DNA from 2 places in the Mesorhizobium sp. B2-4-12 genome. Region 2 is predicted to be linked to the other one. Evidence: riboswitches for the same ligand, from Rfam matches in the RefSeq annotation. Region 2 holds a riboswitch; the other holds the start of a gene.

Region 1 (3,406 bases), on a different contig from region 2:
CGGCGGCGCCGTCGACTGGCGCGGCAATGCGATGACCATCGGCACCAAGGCGACCGAACTGGAGGAGACGCCGTCGCGCGCCTGAAGCCGCGTAGGCAGGCCTTACTTGGCCGTCTGCAACGCCTGCGCGATGTCTTCCAGAAGGTCGTCGGTATCCTCAAGGCCGACCGACAGCCTGAGCGTACCTGGCCCGATGCCGAGTTCGGCGCGGGCCTCGTCCGTCAGGTTCTTGTGGGTGGTCGTCGCCGGATGCGTGATCAGGCTCTTGGCATCGCCGAGATTGTTCGAGATCAGCACGATGTCGAGCGCGTTCTGCAAGGCGAAAGCCGCCTGCTTGCCGCCCTTGACGTCGAGGCAGATCAGCGTCGAGCCGCCCGACATCTGCTTCTTGACGATATCCGCCTGCGGATGGTCGGCGCGGCCGGGATAGATCACGCGGGCGATCTGCGGCTGCTCGGCGAGGAAGTCGGCGATCTTGCCGGCGCTTTCCGTCTGTTGGCGCACGCGCAGCGGCAGCGTCTCCAGGCCCTTCAGCAGCGTCCAGGCATTGAAGGGCGACAGGCTGGGGCCGGTATGGCGGAAATAGTCGTGCAGGTTCTTGTCGATCCACTCCTTGTCCGACAGGATCACGCCGCCCAGACAGCGGCCCTGGCCGTCGATGTGCTTGGTCGCCGAATAAACGACGATGTGGGCGCCGAGCTGCAGCGGCTTCTGCTGCAAAGGCGTGGCGAAGACATTGTCGACGACAAGCCGTGCGCCGATCGAATTGGCAAGTGCGGCGACTGCCGTGATGTCGACCACTTCCAGCGTCGGGTTGGTCGGGCTTTCCAGGAAGAACAGCTTGGTGTTCGGCCTCACCGCCTTTTCCCAGTTGGCGATGTCGGTGCCGTCGACCAGCGTCGCCTCGATGCCGTAGCGCGGCGCCAGCGTCTCGACCACCCAGCGGCAGGACCCGAACAGCGCGCGCGCCGCCACGATGTGGTCACCGGCCTTGACGCTGCACAGGAGCGCCGCCGTTACCGCAGCCATGCCGGATGCCGTGGCGCGGGCATCCTCCGCACCTTCCAGCGCACACATGCGCTTCTCGAACATATCGACGGTCGGATTGGCGTAGCGCGAATAGATGAAGCCCGGTTCCTCGCCCTTGAAACGGGCTTCGGCGGCCTGCGCCGTCTCATAGACATAGCCCTGGGTCAGGTATATCGCCTCGGAGGTCTCGCCGAAGCCGGAACGCAGGGTCCCGCCATGCACGAGGGCTGTCTGAGGCTTCCAGTTGCGCTTCTTGGTGCTCATTGCTTTTGTTCCAGACACAAAAAAACCGGCCGCGAAAGTCGCAACCGGTCCATACGGCCTTGCGGCCCGACGGTCCTTTAGCGACTTGTTTAACGTGGCTGCAAGCCGACCGGCCAAATCACCACGGGATAACGACCCTTTAGACCCGCGCCACGCTTGCGTCAATTGCCGGCTTCATTAAGAGGGTTGTACCAGACCTCGCCCGGCCTTCGAGCGGAGCAAGACTTTGCGGCAGACAGGCATTCTTCCCGATCAGGACATTTCGGCGCTGTTCCAGTCCGGCGCGCTGAAGTCGCCACGCGCGCTCGATGTCGACCAGATCCAGCCGGCGAGCCTTGATCTCAGGCTCGGCGACAAGGCATGGCGGGTGCGGGCTTCCTTTCTGCCCGGTCCAAGCCACAAGGTTTCGGAAAAGCTCGATCGGCTGCAGCTTCACGAGATCAACCTGACCGAGGGCGCGGTGCTGGAAACCGGCTGCGTCTACATCGTGCCGCTGCTCGAAAGCCTGGCATTGCCAGCCGACATTTCTGCATCGGCCAATCCGAAAAGTTCGACCGGGCGGCTGGACATCTTCACCCGTGTCATGACCGACCGGGGGCATGAGTTCGACAAGATCGCCGCCGGCTATACCGGTCCGCTCTATCTGGAAGTCAGCCCGCGCACCTTCCCGATCGTCGTGCGCACCGGCTCGCGCCTGTCGCAGATCCGTTTCCGAACGGGCAATGCGCTGCTCTCGGAAGCCGAACTGCATGAATTGCACCGCGCCGAGATGCTGGTCGCCACCGAACCGCCGAACATTTCGGGCGGGGGCATCGCGCTGTCGATCGACCTCAATGGCGACAGTGACGGGTTGATCGGCTATCGCGGCAAGCATCACACCGGTCTCGTCGATGTCGACAAGCGCGCGGCGCAGGATGTCCTCGATTTCTGGGAGCCGATCCACAAGAGCGGCGCCGGCGAACTGGTGCTCGATCCCGATGAGTTCTACATCCTCGTCAGCCAGGAAGCGGTACATGTGCCGCCGCTCTACGCCGCCGAGATGACGCCGTTCGACCCGCTGGTCGGCGAGTTCCGCGTCCACTATGCCGGCTTCTTCGATCCGGGTTTCGGCCATTCGGCGGCCGGCGGCACCGGCAGCCGGGCGGTGCTCGAAGTGCGCAGCCACGAAGTGCCGTTCATCCTCGACCACGGCCAGATCGTCGGCCGGCTGGTCTACGAGCACATGCTGAAGCGGCCGCAGGCGCTCTACGGCACCGATCTCGGCTCCAACTACCAGGCGCAGGGCCTCAAGCTCTCAAAGCATTTCCGCGCCGCGCGCTGATCCAGGCGAGATTCAGTAGGGATCGACCCCAATCCCGTCAGCTGCGAAACAAATACTCCGTCGCGGCGCCAAGACAGGAATGAAAGTGGCCGATAAACAGCAGTTCGCGTACGGACAAGCGCTTTCGACCCCAAAATCCCTCGGTCTGCTTCTCCTCATCGAGCGGAGAGCTCGCCCCTGAATCCAGAGGGAACAACTGCTTGTCGAGGCATCCGAGGACATGGGCTCTGGCGGAGTCGATACCGCAGGGCCCGGCATTGTCATTCAGCTTGTCAGCGCGAAGCGCGGAGGTCATGCGATCCGCGTTGCGCATCAGAAAGCTGGTTTGTGTCTTCGAGTAACCCGTCGCCAGAAGCCGGTTCGTCATTGCTGAGCGAGCTTCGCGGTAGGATTGTGCGCTGCATTGACCAGCGCTGTAAGTGGCAACGGAAGAGCAGGCGAGGAACAGAGCCACGCCCGCCAACAGATTGCCACGCCGTGTCACGCGCATTTTTTCTCAGCTATCTCAAAGCGCCTTCACGACCACACTCACCGGCTGCTCGATCTCCAGCGGATTGCGCAGCGGCAGTCCGAAATCCCCGGCCTCGATCTCGAACACGTCGCCGGCCTCGGTCCTGATGCCATCGGCGAAGGACAATGTCGCCGTGCCGAACATATGCACATGCACATCGCCCGGCTGGCGGAACGCCGAATATTTGAAATGATGGTGTTCGAGATTGGCGATGGTGTGCGACATGTTGGCTTCGCCCGACAGGAACGGCTTTTCCCACAGCGTCTTGCCGTCGCGCACGA
Region 2 (3,406 bases):
TGTCGCCGTCGCCCCAGCGGATCGCCCGCTGCAGGAACGCCAGATCTTCCGAGAACCGCGCCAGCATTTCGAGGATGGCGTCCTTGTTGTGGAGGCACACGTCCCGCCACATGGTCGGGTCGGAGGCGGCCAGACGCGTGAAGTCGCGAAAGCCGGAGGCGGAATATTTGATCACTTCCGTCTTGGTCACCGATTCCAGATCGTCGGCGGTGCCGACGATGTTGTAGGCGATGATGTGCGGCAAATGCGAAACGATGGCCAGTGTCATGTCGTGATGCTGCGGGTCCATCGTGTCGATGTTGGCGCCGCAACGGCGCCAGAATTCCGACAGCCGTTCCAGCGCATCCGGATCGGTGCCCGGCAGGGGCGTGAATATGCACCAGCGATTGTCGAACAGGTCGGCAAAACCGGCATCCGGCCCGGATTTTTCGGTACCCGCCAACGGATGGCCGGGAATGAAATGGACGCTGTCAGGGACATGGGGCTGCATCTGCGCGATGACGGAGGCCTTGGTCGAGCCGACATCGGTGAGGATCGCACCCGCCTTCAGGGCCGGTGCGATTTCCTGCGCCACCGCGCCGGACGAGCCGACCGGCACCGAGACGATGACCAGGTCGGCGTCGCGGACCGCTTCTTTCGCGTCGGTGGTGTAGGAATCGCCGAGGCCCAGTTCCTCGGCCCGCTTGAGCGTGGCGGCGCTGCGCGTCGAGATGGCGACATGGCGAGCCAGCCCCTCGCGGCGGATGACGCGGGCCAGCGACGAGCCTATCAGGCCGATGCCGACCAGCGCGATCTTCTCAAACATCGGTGATGTCATGGTGCTCTAGCTTTTCAGGAATGTCGTGAGCGCGGCGACGACGCCGCGATTGGCCTCTTCGGTGCCGACGGTCATGCGCAGCGCATTGGGGAAGCCGTAGCCGGAAACGCGCCGCAATATATAGCCGCGAGCTGTCAGGTAGTCGTCGGCCGCCGCCGCGGAATGCTTCTGGTCGTCCGGGAAATGAATGAGGATGAAATTGCCGACGCTAGGCGTCACGCGCAGCCCAACACCGGTTATCTCTTCGGTCAGCCAGGTGAGCCAGGTCTCGTTATGCGCGACGCTGCGCTCGACATGGGCACGGTCACGGATCGCGGCGATGCCAGCCTCGATCGCGGTGGCGTTGACGTTGAAGGGACCGCGCACGCGATTGATGGCGTCGACGATGTGCATGGGCCCATACATCCAGCCGATCCGCGCCCCGCCCAGGCCGATCTTGGAGAAAGTGCGGGTCATCACCACGTTCTCGGCGCTGCCGACCAGTTCGATGCCGGCTTCATAATCGTTGCGGCGGACATATTCGGCATAGGCTGCGTCGAGTACCAGAAGCACATGCCTTGGCAGGCTGGCATGCAGGCGGCGCACCTCCTGGAATGGCACATAGGTGCCGGTCGGGTTGTTGGGATTGGCGAGGAACACGATTTTGGTACGCGGCGTGACGGCGGCCAATATCGCGTCGATGTCGGCGCGCTCGTCGGTCTCCTTGACCACGACAGGCGTGGCGCCGGCCGATTGGATGTAGATCTTATAGACCATGAAGGCATGTTCGGTGAAAATGGCCTCGTCGCCTGGCGCCAGATAGGTCTGCGCCAGCAGGCCGAGGATCTCGTCGGAGCCGTTGGAACAGATGATGTTCTGGGGGTTGAGCCCATGCACCTCGGCGATCGCCTCGCGCAGCCGCCTCGCGGTGCCATCGGGGTAGATGTCGAGCCTGGCGGCAACCTCACGCGCGGCCTCGATCGCCTTTGGCGACGGACCGAGCGGGTTCTCGTTCGACGACAGCTTGTGGACTTTGGCGACACCGGCGGGTGCCGTGCTCTTGCCGGGCACATAGGCATCTATGTCCATGATGCCCGCGCGCGGTGTTGGACGTGCCTGATCCGGTGTCTGGTTCATTTTTTGCAAAATCCGTCGAAAATGCCTTCATCGGAAGGCCGCAGCGGAAATACAAGTCGTGGCCCGCAATGTCGAGAGGCGGCAGTGGGGCCAGCGGCCGGCATTGACGGCAAGGCGGGCGAGTTCTAGAACAGCAGCGAACTTCCGTGGTGATTTGGCCGGTCGGCTTGCAGCCACGTTAAACAACTCGCTAAAGGGCCGTTTGCGTGACGTAACCGGCTTGCGAAGGCAATGCCGGTTTTTTGTTGTCCGTGACCGGCCGGACGAACGCATCGGCGGCGCGCGGATCGGCAGCGATCCGCGCCAGGGCTCGGTGCAGCAAGAGAGACGTGATGGCCGCTCAGCGCGCAGGAAAGACCAACAACGAGGCCGACCAGCCGTCGAGCCCGGTGTTGCGTTTCGGGCCCGACAAGCCGCTCAAGCTCGACGCCGGCACGCTGCTGTCGCCGTTCCAGATCGCCTATCAGACCTATGGCACGCTGAACGATGCCCACTCCAATGCCATCCTCGTCTGCCACGCGCTGACCGGTGACCAGCATGTCGCCAATACCAATCCGGTGACCGGCAAGCCTGGCTGGTGGGAAGTGCTGATCGGCCCCGGCAAGATCATCGACACCAATCGCTTCTTCGTCATCTGTTCCAACGTCATCGGCGGCTGTCTGGGCTCCACCGGCCCGGCTTCGACCAATCCCGCCACCGGGAAACCCTATGGGCTCGACCTGCCTGTCATCACCATTCGCGACATGGTGCGTGCGCAGCAGATGCTGATCGACCATTTCGGCATCGAGAAACTGTTCTGCGTGCTCGGCGGCTCGATGGGCGGCATGCAGGTGCTGGAATGGGCGTCGAGCTATCCAGAGCGCGTCTTTGCAGCGCTGCCGATCGCCACCGGCGCCCGCCATTCCTCACAGAACATCGCCTTTCACGAGGTTGGCCGCCAGGCCGTCATGGCCGATCCGGAGTGGCATGGCGGCAAATATTTCGACTATGGCAAGCGCCCGGAAAAGGGGCTGGCGGTGGCGCGCATGGCCGCCCACATCACCTATCTGTCGGAAGCCGCCCTGCACCGAAAATTCGGCCGCAACCTGCAGGACCGCGAAGCGTTGACCTTCGGCTTCGATGCCGACTTCCAGATCGAAAGCTATTTGCGCCACCAGGGCATGACCTTCGTCGACCGCTTCGATGCCAATTCCTATCTCTACATGACCCGGTCGATGGATTATTTCGATATTGCCGCCGACCATGGCGGCAGGCTGGCGGACGCCTTCGCAGGCACCAAGACCCGCTTCTGCCTGGTGTCCTTCACGTCAGACTGGCTGTTTCCGACCGAGGAAAGCCGCTCCATCGTGCACGCGCTCAACGCCGCCGGCGCCTCGGTGTCCTTCGTCGAGATCGAGACCGATCGCGGCCATGACGCCTTCCTGCTCGACGAGCCGGAACTGTTCGCGGCCATCAACGGCTTCATCGGCTCGG

The links. Region 2 has a riboswitch for S-adenosylmethionine ahead of FJ934_RS25050 (homoserine O-acetyltransferase). Riboswitches for the same ligand answer to the same signal wherever they lie in the genome.
Region 1: another riboswitch for S-adenosylmethionine. It lies ahead of FJ934_RS05680 (O-succinylhomoserine sulfhydrylase); the one in region 2 lies ahead of FJ934_RS25050 (homoserine O-acetyltransferase).

Annotation. Positions count from the first base shown of each region.
Region 1 covers NZ_VFVC01000006.1:36,669-40,074, reverse strand. The annotation lists gene FJ934_RS05685 (ceramide glucosyltransferase) at 1-85, shown strand, start outside; gene FJ934_RS05680 (O-succinylhomoserine sulfhydrylase) at 103-1,293, opposite strand; SAM riboswitch at 1,351-1,428, opposite strand; gene FJ934_RS05675 (2'-deoxycytidine 5'-triphosphate deaminase) at 1,520-2,614, shown strand; gene FJ934_RS05670 (hypothetical protein) at 2,652-3,104, opposite strand; gene araD1 (AraD1 family protein) at 3,120-3,406, opposite strand, start outside.
Region 2 covers NZ_VFVC01000057.1:23,580-26,985, forward strand. The annotation lists gene FJ934_RS25040 (prephenate/arogenate dehydrogenase family protein) at 1-817, opposite strand, end outside; gene hisC (histidinol-phosphate transaminase) at 824-1,933, opposite strand; SAM riboswitch at 2,070-2,147, shown strand; gene FJ934_RS25050 (homoserine O-acetyltransferase) at 2,266-3,406, shown strand, end outside.